2 regions of the Streptomyces sp. NPDC034111 genome follow, and region 1 is predicted to be linked to the other one. Evidence: riboswitches for the same ligand, from Rfam matches in the RefSeq annotation. Region 1 holds a riboswitch; the other holds the start of a gene.
What was found. A riboswitch is a leader RNA that binds a small molecule or an ion and turns the genes downstream of it on or off. The one in region 1 is predicted to bind glycine.
Positions count from the first base shown of each region.

Region 2: another riboswitch for glycine. It lies ahead of gcvP (aminomethyl-transferring glycine dehydrogenase); the one in region 1 lies ahead of gcvT (glycine cleavage system aminomethyltransferase GcvT).

Region 1 covers NZ_JBVIST010000024.1:315-7,508, forward strand. The annotation lists gene gcvH (glycine cleavage system protein GcvH) at 1-198, opposite strand, end outside; gene gcvT (glycine cleavage system aminomethyltransferase GcvT) at 328-1,455, opposite strand; glycine riboswitch at 1,489-1,606, opposite strand; glycine riboswitch at 1,607-1,702, opposite strand; gene ACZ55A_RS33480 (AAA family ATPase) at 1,915-2,643, shown strand; gene ACZ55A_RS33485 (enhanced serine sensitivity protein SseB) at 2,803-3,609, shown strand; gene ACZ55A_RS33490 (enhanced serine sensitivity protein SseB C-terminal domain-containing protein) at 3,670-4,470, shown strand; gene ACZ55A_RS33495 (ABC transporter permease) at 4,903-5,901, shown strand; gene ACZ55A_RS33500 (ABC transporter substrate-binding protein) at 5,990-7,194, shown strand, end outside.
Region 2 covers NZ_JBVIST010000016.1:171,589-178,782, forward strand. The annotation lists gene ACZ55A_RS28645 (hypothetical protein) at 1-109, shown strand, start outside; gene ACZ55A_RS28650 (DUF5999 family protein) at 449-643, shown strand; gene gcvP (aminomethyl-transferring glycine dehydrogenase) at 746-3,631, opposite strand; glycine riboswitch at 3,819-3,916, opposite strand; gene ACZ55A_RS28660 (PRC-barrel domain-containing protein) at 4,031-4,435, shown strand; gene ACZ55A_RS28665 (DNA polymerase IV) at 4,324-5,796, opposite strand; gene ACZ55A_RS28670 (MerR family transcriptional regulator) at 5,864-6,469, opposite strand; gene ACZ55A_RS28675 (bifunctional nuclease family protein) at 6,666-7,139, opposite strand.

The DNA.
Region 1 (7,194 bases):
GACCGACTTGGTCGACTCCAGCTCACCGCAGGTCTCGCCCGCCGTGATCGTCGAGCCGACCTCAGGAAGGTCCACGTACACCACGTCGCCGAGCGCGTTGGCCGCGTGCTCGGTGATGCCGACCGTCGAGACGCCGTCCTCGGCGCCCGACAGCCACTCGTGCTCCTTGCTGTAGCGCAGCTGCTGGGGGTTGCTCATGGCTCGATTCTCCTGTACGCGAGGGTGTGATCGTGAATGGGGGCACCTCCCGGACGAAGTCCGGGGGAGCGTCTTGCACAGTGAGACGCGCGGGGGCGCGCCGCTGCCCGGTCCGCCGTGCGGGAACCGTTACTTCTGCCGCTTGTAGAAGGGCAGGGCGACGACCTCGTACGGCTCATGGCTTCCACGGATGTCCACGCAGACACCCTCGGTGCCCGGTGTGGCGTAGGCCGCATCGACGTAGGCGATGGCGATCGGCTTGCCGAGCGTGGGGGAGGGGGCCCCGGAGGTGACCTCGCCGATGACCGTGCCGTCGGCGGTGACGACGGAGTAGCCGGCGCGCGGCACCCGGCGGCCCTCGGCGATCAGACCGACCAGCTTGCGCGGCGGGCTGGTCTCGGCGCGCTCGGCGGCCGCCGTCAGCGCGTCGCGGCCCACGAAGGCACCGTTGTTGGTGGTCTTCTCGAACTTCACCACCCGGCCCAGGCCCGCGTCGAACGGCGTGGTCGCGGTGGTCAGCTCATGCCCGTACAGCGGCATGCCCGCCTCCAGGCGCAGCGTGTCGCGGCAGGACAGGCCGCAGGGGACCAGACCGGCGTCCTTGCCGGCCTCGGTCAGCGCCTCCCAGAGGGCGACCGCGTCCGCCGGCCGGACGAACAGCTCGAAGCCGTCCTCGCCGGTGTACCCCGTACGGGCGATCAGCGCCTGGACACCGGCGACCGTGCCCGGCAGGCCCGCGTAGTACTTCAGACCGTCCAGGTCGGCGTCCGTCACCTTCTTGAGGATGCCGGGGGACTCCGGGCCCTGCACCGCGATCAGCGCGTAGGCGTCCCGGTCGTCGCGGATCGCGGCGTCGAAGCCGCCCGCGCGGGAGGTCAGCGCGTCCAGCACCACCTGGGCGTTGGAGGCGTTGGCGACGACCATGTACTCCTCGTCGGCGAGGCGGTAGACGATCAGGTCGTCGAGGATGCCGCCCTCGGCCTCACAGATCATGGTGTAGCGGGCGCGGCCGGTCTTGAGGGCGCCGATGTTGCCGACCAGCGCGTAGTCGAGGAGAGCGCCGGCCTGCGGGCCGGTGACGGTGATCTCGCCCATGTGGGAGAGGTCGAAGAGGCCGGCGCGGGTGCGGACGGCGACATGTTCGTCGCGCTCGCTGCTGTAGCGCAGCGGCATGTCCCAGCCGGCGAAGTCGGTCATGGTGGCGCCGAGCGCGCGATGGGTGGCATCCAGCGCGGTGCGGCGGGGGGCATCAGTCATGGTTCTGGGCTCCCAGGCATGGGTGACAAGACGTTCTCCCCATCTGTCATCGGAACCTGAGAGGTTCACCGGGATCCCGCGAACGGACCCGGTTTGCACCTTGGGTGGAGCCGCCCCTTCAGCCGGGCAGTGGCTCGCTTTTCAGATCTGCCTCGCCCGCGCGGTATAGGGGCCTGAGAGATTCAAGGGAGGACTTGCTCCTTCGGCGCCCCGCCGTGGCGGCCGGGGACTCTCCCGCGCGGATTCAAGCGGCCGGTATGGAGTTGGCGGTGCACGGGTGAAACGGGATGTGCACGTGGCGGCCACATCATTGCACGGGATCGCCCGGGGGAGGAGTCCCGGTCGCCGTCCCGTTCCCGACGTGGGCGGATCGGGATGCACCTTGATGAGCATTACCTTTTCTTGACACTCTGCGGGTAAGGGACGGACTCAGGCCGGACCGGAATGGACGGGGAGGCGATCACGGTGCACAGGGACGCGGCATTCGCGGCCACATCAGGGGCCGTACCGCCGGACACCGCGCCGGTGGCGGCCCCCGCCGTGCGCCGGACCGGCCGGCGGCGGCACTCCGTCGTACGGCCCGGGCGCAGCGACCGGGTCGTGGACCTGCGCGGCGAGGGGCGCGCCGGGAGCACCGCCGAGCTGCGGTTCCCGGCCGGTGACCTGGTCGTGGTCTCCGGTCTGCCGGGCAGCGGCAAGAGCACCCTGATGCACCGGGTGGTGCCGCCGCTGGACGGTCGCGGCGCCGTGGTGCACCGGATCGATTCGCAGGACGTACGTGAGCACTGGGAGCGCGGCAGGCTGCGCCGGCTGCCGTACGGCCTGTACCGCCCGCTGGTACGGGCCGCGCACTATCTGGCGCTGGGCAGGGCGCTGCGCTCCGGCGACAGCGTGGTGGTGCACGACTGCGGGTCGCTGTCGTGGGTGCGCCGCTGGATCGCGTGGTCGGCCGGGCGCCGTGGCCGCGGGCTGCATCTGCTGCTGCTCGATGTTCCGCCGGAGGTGGCGCGCTCCGGGCAGGAGGCGCGTGGCCGCGGGGTGTCGGGGTACGCCTTCGGCCGGCACCTGAGGGCGGTGGGACGGCTGGTCGGCGCGGCGGAGTCGGCCGCGCTGCCGAAGGGGTTCGGCTCGGCGGTACTTCTCGACCGCCGGTCGGCGAGCGCCCTGGAGACGCTCAGCTTCCACTGAGCGGAACCCCACTGAGTGGACCGAGTGGACCACTGGGTGGACCGCTGAGCGGACCGCCATTTCCGGCCACCTCGCGGACCCGGCCCCGTACGGTCCGCCCCGGACCTTCTCGTCTAGGGTCTTTGGCCAGGTAGCGCGGTTTGGAACGGGTGGATGCAGATGAACTTTCCGGAGCAGGGGATTCCGCAACTGGCATGGCCGGCGAACGAGCTCGAAGAGGTGCTGGCCGCGTCGGTCGGGCACCCGGGCGCCGGCGGCCGGATCGTCGAGGTGCTGGGCCGCAGCCGGCTGTGGGTGCCGCTGCCCAACGGCGGCGGCCCGGAGAGCGCGGGCCTCGGTGCCCGCGGCCTGGATCTGCCCACCGTCGAGATCGGCGGTGCGGCCTATGTCCCCGTCTACAGCTCCGAGCAGGAGTTTCTGCGGGTCGTCGGCTCGCATATGTCCTTCACCGTGGCCCCGGCCCGGGAGTTCGCCCGCGGACTGCCGCCGACGATCGGGATCGCGGTCAACCCGGACGGCACGGTCGGCGTACCGCTTCCGCCGCCCGCGGTGGCCGAATTGTGCCGGGAGGGACGTCCAGGACCTCAGGAATCCACCGGACTGCCGAGCGGCGGACGGGTGCGGCTCTTCGAACCGGACTGGCAGGACGAGCCGGTGGACTTCCTGGCCGCAGCCGGACTGGAGTTCTCCGGTGCCGGAATTGTCCTGAGTGCCCGGCGTGCCCTGGCTAGTGTCGAGGGCGACACGCCCGCGCTGTTCGTCGGTGTTCAGGTCGCCGCGGCACCCGCCGCGCTGCACGACGGCAGCGCCCGCGCGACGGTGCTCACGGCCCTCGGACGTGCGCTCGGCGCGGTACCGGTGCCCTGGCCGGTGCAGCTGGTGATGCTCGATCTCGCCCTCGGCGACCCGGTCGCCGACTGGCTGCTGGAGCGCGTACGGCCCTTCTACTCTCGGGACCACTCGTAAGCTGGTTGGATGACGCGCGGGCGCACCCACACGTGCCCTGCCGAGAGAAGGGACGGACACGTGAGCGCGGGTGCGCATCAGGGGCCGGCGGCGGCCGGACAGCTGGAGCAGTTGCTGCAGCAGGTCTCGCCCGGCCGGTACGACGCCTATGAGGCGCTGCTGCATGCGCTCGCCGCGGGCCAGGTATGGATGCTGCTCTGGCACGGCCGGGCCGGTTCGCCCGAGGCGCAGTACGGAAACATGGAGGTCGACGGCCTCGGCTATGCGCCGTGTGTGACCTCCGCGCCCGAACTCGCCGCCTCCGGCTGGAACCGCGACCACGAGGTCGTCAGCGGCCTGGAGATCGCCGGTTCACTCTTCCCCGACCGCTGGGGGCTATGGCTCAATCCGCACTCTCCCGGCGGCGGGGTCGGCATCCCCTGGCTCGATCTGCGCCGGATCGCCGGCGGTCTCGACCGGCTGCCCGCCGGGCCGCTGCGGATCTCCGAACCGGTCATCGACATCCCGCAGTTCTACGCCCTGCTCGCGCAGAACGCCCACCGCACGCCCGCCGTCCGGTCCTTGCGCCGGGCCTGGGTGCAGCCCGCCCTCGGCGCCCCGTATCTGGCGATCGGGCTGGATCTGTACGACACCGGCCAACAAGCGGTGGATTCCGCCCGGTTGATGATCCAGCAGTCGATCGGCGCGGTTCCGGACGGCCTGCCGGTCTCCACGGTCGCGCTGAACGACGAGTACGACCCGGTCGGGATGTGGATGCGGGCTTCGGCGCGCCCGTTCTTCGACCGTGACGGCTACGCCCAGCCGCCGGGGCAGCCCGCCCCCGCGCCCTCGTACGGCTACGGCTACCCAAGGGCCTACTGACAGCCTGTCCCGCCCACCGGAGCGTGTCGCTCCGGTGTCGCCCCTGGGGCGAATTCGCCCTGTATTCCCCGCGGTTGAGGCGTACTCCCGCGGCCTCACGCCCCGCTCAGCCCGCACGTCTGTCCGTATAACGGAATGCCGTGGAGCACATCACAGTTACGCATCCTTTCCCGGTCAGGGCTGGTGACTGATCGCGAAGGGGATGAAGACTCCGGAAACAACAGGGCCTCGGTCCTTTGTACGAGCGTCATCGAGCGTCATCCCGCACGGCTTCGCGTGAACTTTCAGATTTCCGCAAGACCACCTTCCGCGACGCCCACCGGACTTGCACCGAATTGCACCATTGCTCCATTGCACCAGTGATGTGAATCAGGCCGCTACCGCGGCGGGCAAGTGGCCGGCCACCGTCGGCCGAGAGGGGTCAAAGGCACCGTGACCACACCGATCGAGACCACCGGGGCGGCTGCCGAGGCGCAGCCGGAAGCGGTGCTGAAAGGCGTGGAGGGCAAGCGCATCGAGGGGCGCTCGCTCGGTCAGATCGCATGGCTGCGCTTCCGGCGGGACAAGGTCGCGGTGGCGGGTGCCATCGTTGTCATCCTGCTCATCGTCATCGCCGCACTCTCCCGCCCCCTCCAGGCCCTGCTGGGCCTGGACCCGAACAGCCCCAACCAGTCGCTGATCGACCCCAACACCACGCTTCCCAAGGGGGACTTGGGCGGCATGAGCGGGGACCACCCGCTCGGTGTGGACCCCAAGTTCGGCCGCGATCTGCTCGCCCGGATTCTGGAGGGCTCCTGGGTGTCGCTGATCGTGGCGTTCGGCGCGACGCTGCTGTCGGTCGCTATCGGCACCGTCCTCGGGGTGGTCGCCGGCTTCTACCGCGGACGGGTGGACGCCTTCATCAGCCGGATGATGGACGTCTTCCTGGCCTTCCCGCTGCTGCTGTTCGCCATCGCGATCTCCGCCTCGCTCCAGGGCGGCGCCTTCGGCCTGGAGGGCCTGCCGCTGCACATCTCGGTGCTGATCTTCGTGATCGGCTTCTTCAACTGGCCGTACATGGGCCGGATCGTGCGCGCCCAGACGCTGTCGCTGCGGGAGAGGGAATTCGTGGACGCCGCCCGCGGCATGGGTGCGCGCGGGCCGTTCATCCTCTTCCGCGAGCTGCTGCCCAACCTGGTGGGGCCGATCATCGTCTACTCGACGCTGCTGATCCCCTCCAACATCCTCTTCGAGGCGGCGCTGAGCTTCCTTGGCGTCGGTATCCAGCCGCCCCAGGCGTCCTGGGGCGGCATGCTCAACCAGGCGGTCAAGTACTACGAGGTCGATCCGCAGTACATGATCGTCCCCGGCCTTGCGATCTTCGTCACCGTGCTCGCCTTCAACCTGCTCGGTGACGGTCTGAGGGACGCGCTGGACCCGCGCAGCCGCTGACGGCCCCGCCGGATATCCGACCAGACGCCTCATCTGCGTTTTTGAAGTTTCGACGTTTCTCGACTGAACGAAGGGGACACCGACCATCATGCGAAGGTCAGTTCCGGTCGCGGCGATAGCGGCCATCACCAGTGCGGGCCTTTTGCTGGCCGGCTGCAGCGGAGGCAAGGGCTCCTCGGACGGTTCGTCGGAGGCCAACGCCGCCACCAAGGGCATCGTCAACGCCTCGGACGAGAAGGGCGGCACGGTCACCTACGCGATCAGCGACGCCCCCGAGTCGTTCGACCCGGGCAACACCTACTACGCCTTCATCTACAACTTCAGCCGGCTCTACGCGCGCCCGCTGACCACCTTCAAGCCGGGCCCCGGCACCAAGGGCAACGAGCTGGTCCCGGACCTCGCCGAGTCGATGGGCAAGCCCAGCGACGGCGGCAAGACCTGGACGTACAAGCTCCGCAAGGGCGTCAAGTACGACGACGGCTCCACCGTGACCTCGCAGGACGTCAAGTACGCCGTCGAGCGCTCCAACTTCGCGCGTGACACGCTCTCGCTCGGCCCGAACTACTTCCAGCAGTTCCTCAAGGACAACGACGGCGGCTACAAGGGTCCGTACAAGGACAAGAGCAAGGCCGGCCTGAAGTCCATCGAGACGCCGGACGACCAGACGATCGTCTTCCACCTGAAGAAGCCGTTCGCCGAGTTCGACTACCTGGTCAGCGCCCCGCAGACGGCCCCGGTCCCGCAGGCCAAGGACAAGGGCGCGGACTACACCAAGTCCGTGCTCTCCACCGGCTCGTACAAGTTCCAGAGCTACGAGGAGGGCAAGCAGCTCACCCTCGTCCGTAACCCCCAGTGGTCCGCGAAGACCGACCCGCTGCGCAAGCAGCTGCCGGAGAAGATCGTCCTCAAGCTGAAGGTCGCCCAGTCGACCATCGACAAGGACCTCCAGTCCGGCAACACCCTGGTCGACCTGGCCGGACGCGGTGTGGACGGCCAGACCCAGGCCCAGCTGCTGACCGACTCCAAGGCGAAGGCCAACACCGACAACGCGCTCGGTCAGCGCCTGGTCTACACGGCGATCAACACCAAGGCGAAGCCGTTCGACAACCTCGAGTGCCGCAAGGCCGTCGAGTACGCGATCGACAAGAAGGCCGTACAGACCTCGCTCGGCGGCCCGATCCGCGGTGAGATCGCCTCCACGGTCCTGCCGACCGACATCGACGGCTACCAGAAGTACGACCTGTACCCGCAGAAGTACGACGGCGACAAGCTGGACCTCGCCGAGGCCAAGAA
Region 2 (7,194 bases), on a different contig from region 1:
GCCCGCCCCGCCGGGGATCGCCGCCCACCGCCCGCACCGCGTCGCCGACCTGCTCCCCCGGCTCACCCTGCGCCTCTCCCCCGCCCCACTGCTGCGCGAACCGGCCTGACCCGGCGCGCCGGCGGCATACCCCGTACGCCCGCACGGCGCATCCCGGCCCGCAAGAGCGTGCCCCGCGGCCCCTTCCGGCCGCGGGGCGCTCTGCCGCCCTCACCCGCCCGGCCTAGCCCGCGGATACCACTCCCAACCCCTTTGGGAAGGAGTGCAATTGGAAGCAACCGCCCGCACGGGTGACGCGTCGATATCGAGTGAGTACCGCTGCTGCGAAATCCCTGCGGAATCCCGTCCGTAGGGCAACACTGGAACCGACCGATGAAACGGGGGAGCGGCCATGACCACCTCGTCGAGCCGCACGACGTTCACCACACCGCAGCGAAAGACAACTTCCATGTGTCAGCACCAACCGCCCTGCCCGTCAGCAGACTCCACCGACCGGGAGGCTGCACACCTTGTGGCGCACCACCCGGAGCAGGGCTGGAGCCTGCTCTGCAACGGCGTCCTGCTCTTCGAGGACACCGGTGAGCTGCTGCCGGACGGGCAGGTCATCGCCCCGCACCGGACCCGGGCCACCGCAGCGGCCTGATCCGCGAGCGTCCGGCACGTACCACAGGGCCCCCGGCAGATCTGCCGAGGGCCCTTGATGTTGCCCGGACGGGTCAATGGTGCCCGGACGGGTCAGTGCTGCTCAGTTGTCGTACTCGTCCAGCGGCGGGCAGGAGCAGACGAGGTTACGGTCACCGAAGGCGCCGTCGATCCGGCGCACCGGCGGCCAGTACTTCTCCGCCGCCTCGACACCGGCCGGGAAGACGGCCTCCTCCCGGCTGTAGGGGTGGGTCCAGTCGCCGCCGAGCGACGCCGCGGTGTGCGGGGCGTTGCGCAGCGGGTTGTCGTCCTTGTCCCACTCCCCCGAGCCGACCTTCTCGATCTCCGCGCGGATGGCGATCATCGCGTCGCAGAACCGGTCCAGCTCGTCCAGGTCCTCACTCTCGGTCGGCTCGATCATCAGCGTGCCGGCCACCGGGAAGGACATCGTCGGCGCGTGGAAGCCGTAGTCGATGAGCCGCTTGGCGACATCGTCGATGCTCACGCCGGTCGCCTTGGTCAGCGGCCGGACGTCGATGATGCACTCGTGCGCGACCAGGCCGCCGGGGCCGGTGTAGAGCACGGGGTAGTGCGGTTCCAGGCGCTTGGCGATGTAGTTGGCGCTCAGTACCGCCACCTGGGTGGCGCGCTTGAGGCCTTCCCCGCCCATGAGGCGGACGTACGCCCAGGAGATCGGCAGGATGCCGGCCGAGCCCCACGGAGCCGCGGAGATCGGTCCGACGCCCGTCTCGGGGCCCGCTGCGGGCTGCAACGGGTGGTTGGGCAGGTACGGCGCCAGGTGGGCGCGTACGCCGACCGGGCCGACACCGGGGCCGCCGCCGCCGTGCGGGATGCAGAAGGTCTTGTGCAGGTTCAGGTGCGAGACATCGCCGCCGAACTTGCCGGGCTCGGCGAGGCCGACCAGCGCGTTGAGGTTGGCGCCGTCCACGTAGACCTGGCCGCCGGCCTCGTGCACCGCGGCGCAGATCTGGGTGATGTGCTCCTCGAACACGCCGTGCGTGGACGGGTAGGTGACCATCAGGACCGCGAGCTCGTCACGGTGCTTCTCGATCTTGGCGTGCAGATCGTCGGCGTCGACCTCGCCGTCCTCGCCGGTCTTGACGACGACGACCTTCATCCCGGCCATCACGGCGCTGGCGGCGTTGGTGCCGTGCGCCGAAGAGGGGATCAGGCAGACGGTGCGCTGCTCGTCACCGTTGGCGCGGTGGTAGGCGCGGACGGCCAGCAGACCGGCCAGCTCGCCCTGCGATCCGGCGTTCGGCTGGATGGAGACCTTGTCGTAGCCGGTGACGGTGGCCAGCCGCTCCTCCAGCTCCTGGATCAGCGTGAGGTAGCCCTCGGCCTGGTCGGCCGGTGCGAAGGGGTGCAGCTGGCCGAACGCGGGCCAGGTGACCGGCTCCATCTCGGTGGTGGCGTTCAGCTTCATGGTGCAGGAGCCGAGCGGGATCATGCCCCGGTCCAGTGCGTAGTCCTTGTCCGCGAGGGTGCGCAGGTAGCGCAGCATCGCGGTCTCGGAGCGGTACTGGTGGAAGACCGGGTGGGCGAGGTAGTCGTCGCTGCGCAGCAGCGTCTGCGGCAGCGTGTCGGCGGCGGTCGCGTCCAGCTGCTCGACATCGCCCTGCACGCCGAAGGCGCTCCAGACGCCGGCCAGCTGCGCGCGTCCGGTGGTCTCGTCGCAGGCGATGCCGACCAGGTCGGCGTCGACCTGCCGGAGGTTGATACCGGCCTCGCGGGCGGCGGCGACGACCTCGGCGGCCCGGCCGGGCACCCGGGCGGTCAGGGTGTCGAAGTACGCGTCGTGGACGATCTCCACGCCGCCGGCCCGCAGGCCCTCGGCGAGCACCGTGGCGTAGCGGTGGGTGCGCCGGGCGATGGTCCGCAGGCCCTCGGGACCGTGGTAGACGGCGTACATGCCGGCCATGACGGCGAGCAGCACCTGCGCGGTGCAGATGTTGCTGGTGGCCTTCTCACGGCGGATGTGCTGCTCACGGGTCTGGAGCGCGAGACGGTAGGCCTTGTTGCCGTCGGCGTCGACGGAGACGCCCACCAGGCGGCCGGGCAGGCTGCGGGCGAACTGCTCGCGTACGGCCATGAAGCCGGCGTGCGGTCCGCCGAAGCCCATCGGGACGCCGAAGCGCTGGGTGGTGCCGACGGCGATGTCCGCGCCGAGCTCGCCGGGCGAGGTCAGCAGCGTCAGGGCGAGCAGATCGGCGGCCACGGTGACGATCGCGCCCAGCTCATGGGCCTGCTCGATGACGGCACGCGGGTCGCGCACCGCGCCGGAGGCGCCAGGGTACTGGAGCAGCACGCCGAAGACGCCACGCTCGGCGATCTCGGCGGGGATGCCGTCGGACAGGTCCGCGACGACGACCTCGACGCCGGTCGGCTCGGCGCGGGTCTCGATCACGGCGATGGTCTGCGGCAGACAGTCGGCGTCGACCAGGAAGACGCCCTGCTTGACCTTGCCGACCCGGCGGGCCAGCGACATCGCCTCGGCGGCGGCGGTGCCCTCGTCCAGCAGGGAGGCGCCGGAGGTCGGCAGGCCGGTGAGGTCGGCCACCACCGTCTGGAAGTTCAGCAGCGCCTCCAGGCGGCCCTGCGAGATCTCCGGCTGGTAGGGGGTGTACGCGGTGTACCAGGCCGGGTTCTCCATGACGTTGCGCAGGATCACCGGCGGGGTGAACGTGCCGTAGTAGCCCAGGCCGATCATGGACGACAGCACCTGGTTGCGCTCCGCCAGGCCGTGCAGCTCCTGGAGGACCTCGGCCTCGGTACGCGCCTGCGGCAGGCCGAGCGCCTCCGCGCTCTTGATCACGTCGGGGACCGCGGTGGCGGTGAGCTCGTCCAGCGACCCGAAACCGACGTGCGCGAGCATCTTGGCCTGCGCCTCGTGGTCGGGGCCGATGTGCCGGTGCTCGAAGGGGATGCCGCGTTCAAGCTCGGTCAAGGAGATGCGATTGGTGGTCATCTGCGGGGGCCTCCTGGTCGTACGACCTACGAGGGGCACCACGGCGCGGGTGCCCGGACGGCCTCCCCCTCTGTCATCTCAACCTGAGAGCTTCACCGGGCCGCACAAGGCGGACCGGCTTTCACCGTCGGTGAGGAGGGGTCCCGGTGCTGTGCCTTCCGTGGCCCGCCCTGCTTTCCAGAGTGACCTCGTCCATGCGGTACGTGTGCCTGAGAGATTCCGGGGAGGATTTGCTCCTTCGGCGCCCTGGTCGCGAACGACAAAGGACTCTCCCGCATGGGGTCTGCGGCCATTGGCCAGCCTACCAGCGCACCACTCGCAGGATCCTTCGAGTGGCCAGGGCATGAAATGTGCCGTTTGGTAGTTGTCACAGGGCAGTTGCGACCAATTGGAGGGGCCGTGCAAACCGATATCGATCCCCGGAGCCTGATCGGCCGCAAAGCGTTCGACCGTAACGGCGCGAAAATAGGCACGATCGACGAGGTCTACCTCGACGACGCCACGGGGGAACCGGAGTGGGCGGCCGTACGCACCGGACTCTTCGGCCGGGATGCGTTCGTTCCCCTGGAGCCCAGCAAAATGGTCGGTGAGGGCCTGCACATCCCCTACGACCGCAAGCTGATCAAGGACGCCCCTGACTTCGGCGTGGGCCGCCATCTCTCCCCCGAGCAGGAGCTTCAGCTCTACCACCACTACCGGCTGGATATCTCCTCGCCGGAACCGGACACCGGCTCGGTGTCCTCCGGCAACTCGGGCGGCGCCGACGACAAGGACTTCGGCAAGATCGCCGGCTCGGACGACTGAGCGCCTTCCGGCCCTCCGCCCACCAGCGGCAGTGGTTCACCCGGCCGCAGCGCCGGGTCCTCGACGGCAAAGGTCCGCACCCTCCCCGGTGCGGACCACGGCGTCTCGAAGCGTACGGTCACTCTGCCCACCCCGCTCCCCTGCACCCAGCCGGCGCCGTACTCGTCGTGCACCACGTCGAGCCCCGGGTGCCAGCGCCGCGGCCGCTCCTCCTCGCGCTCACCGCCGCCGGCGTCCTCCCCGGCGGGCTCCGGTGCGGCCTTCGCCAGCTCCTCGGCCTCCCGCTCCGTCGCCAGCTGCGCGAAGAGATCCTCCTGGGTGAAGTCGGCCAGCCCGCTGATGCCCACGCCCAGCAGCCGCACGCCGCCTGTGGTGTCCACCAGATCCAGCAGGCGGACCGCGGCCTCCCGGATGACCGCGGGATCGTCGGTGGGCCCGCGCAGCGTGTCGGAGCGGGTCAGCGTCGAGAAGTCGTAGTTGCGGACCTTGATGACCACCGTGCGCCCTGAGCGCCCCGCCTCGCGCAGCCGGTGGACGCAGCGGTCGGCCAGCCGCAGCACCTCGGTGCGCACCCGCGTCCGGTCGGTCAGATCGACCTCGAAGGTGTCCTCCACCGAGATGGACTTGGCATCCCGCTCGGCCACCACGGGACGGTCGTCCTGGCCCAGCGCCATCGCATACAGCCCCGCGCCATGAGCCTTGCCCAGCAGCCGCACCAGCTCCGCCTCACCGGCCTCCGCGGTCTCCGCGACGGTGTGGATCCCGGCCCGGCGCAGCGTCTCGGCCGTCGCGGGGCCCACCCCGGGCAGTGTCCGTACCGGCATCGGCCCCAGCAGCTCTCGCTCGGTGCCCGGCTCGATCACCACCAGGCCGTTCGGCTTGGCCGCCTCCGAGGCGATCTTCGCGAGCATCTTGGCGCCGGCCAGTCCCACCGAACCCGTCAGGCCCGTTTGCGACCGGATGTCGCGCCGCAGCTGCTCCCCCACGGCCCGTACGGCTTCCGTCTCCGTCGGCACCCCGCCCGCCTCCAGGTCCACGAAGGCCTCGTCCAGGCTCAGCGGCTCCACGAGCGGCGACAGCTCGTGCAGCAGCTCCATCACGCGTTCACTCACCTGGCGGTAGAGGGTGAAGCGGGGACTGAGGTAGGCGGCGTTGGGGCACAGCCGGCGCGCCTGGGCCGTGGGCATCGCGGAGCGGATCCCGAAGACCCGGGCCTCGTACGACGCCGTGGCGACGACCCCCCGCGGACCGATCCCGCCGACCACGACCGGCTTGCCGCGCAGGCTCGGCTTGGCCGCCTGCTCGGCGGCCGCGTAGAACGCATCCATGTCCAGATGCAGAATCGTCGGCGCGGCTCTCACATCTCCGATGCTGCCGCATGGCACTGACAATCGACCCGATGCCGGGCCGGTGACCGGGTACGGAGGCTCAGCCAGCCCGGTTGCGCCGCCGCGCCAGCTCGTCGTGCGGGTTCTTCCCGACCAGTGTCTCGCCGGTGTCCACGCGCTCCCCGTGGAGCTGTGACAGCGCGCCCTCCACGTCCCGCCAGACCACGCCGACCGCGATGCCGAAGACGCCCTGACCGCCCTGGAGCAGATCGACGACCTGGTCGGGCGAGGTGCACTCGTAGACCGTGGCGCCATCGCTCATCAGCGTCATCCGCGTCAGATCCGCCAGCCCCCGCGCACGCAGGTGCTGGACGGCGGTGCGGATGTTCTGTAGCGACACCCCGGTGTCCAGCAGCCGCTTGACGATCTTCAGGACGACGACGTCCCGGAAGCTGTAGAGCCGCTGGGTGCCCGAGCCGTATGCCGGCCGGATGCTGGGCTCGACCAGGCCCGTACGGGCCCAGTAGTCGAGCTGCCGGTAGGTGATGCCCGCTGCCGCACAGGCGGTCGGGCCGCGATAGCCGATGTTCTGGGCCTCGCAGTCCCCCGACACCGCCGCGGCGGGTGCCGGGGCATGGTTCGCCGTCGCGCCCGCGTGGAGCGGCAACGCCCCTTCCGCCGCCGTACCGTCGCCGGTGATTGCCACGCCGCCCTCCGTCCTCCACGTCCCGGACGGGACCTGCCATATCGACGGTATGCAGTCACTGGGGGTGCGTCAACGATCGCCGCGCTCGCCACGCCGAGTGATAATCACCCTACGAGTGGTTTCTCGTGACCTCGCGCGGGGAATGGCTAAATAGTTTGGCCGGAATCAGCCCCTTCGCCCGGCCGGAGTCACCGGATCACTGGCTGTTGGTGCCGAAGTCCTCGGGCGAGATCTGGTCGAGGAACTCGCGGAACTTCTCCACCTCGTCCTCCTGCTCGTCCGGGATGGCGATCCCCGCGTCGTCCAGCACACCATCCGTACCGAAGATCGGCGTTCCGGTGCGCAGCGCCAGCGCTATGGCGTCGGACGGACGCGCACTGACCTCCACCCCGCTGGCGAAGACCAGTTCGGCATAGAAAACCCCCTCGCGCAGGTCCGTGATCCGGACCTGCGTCAGCTCCTGGCCCACCGCTTCGAGCACATCCTTGAAGAGGTCGTGCGTCAGCGGCCTGGCAGGGACCATGCCCTGCTGGGCAAAGGCGATGGCGGTGGCCTCCCCCGGCCCGATCCAAATGGGCAGGTAACGGTCGCCTCCCACCTCCCGCAGGAGCACGATCGGTTGGCTGGAAGGCATTTCCACCCGGACACCCACGACGTCGAGCTCGTTCACACAGCAACCCTAGGACGTGCCCGGCAGGTTTGGGTAGTCGGGCACTCATTTGCTC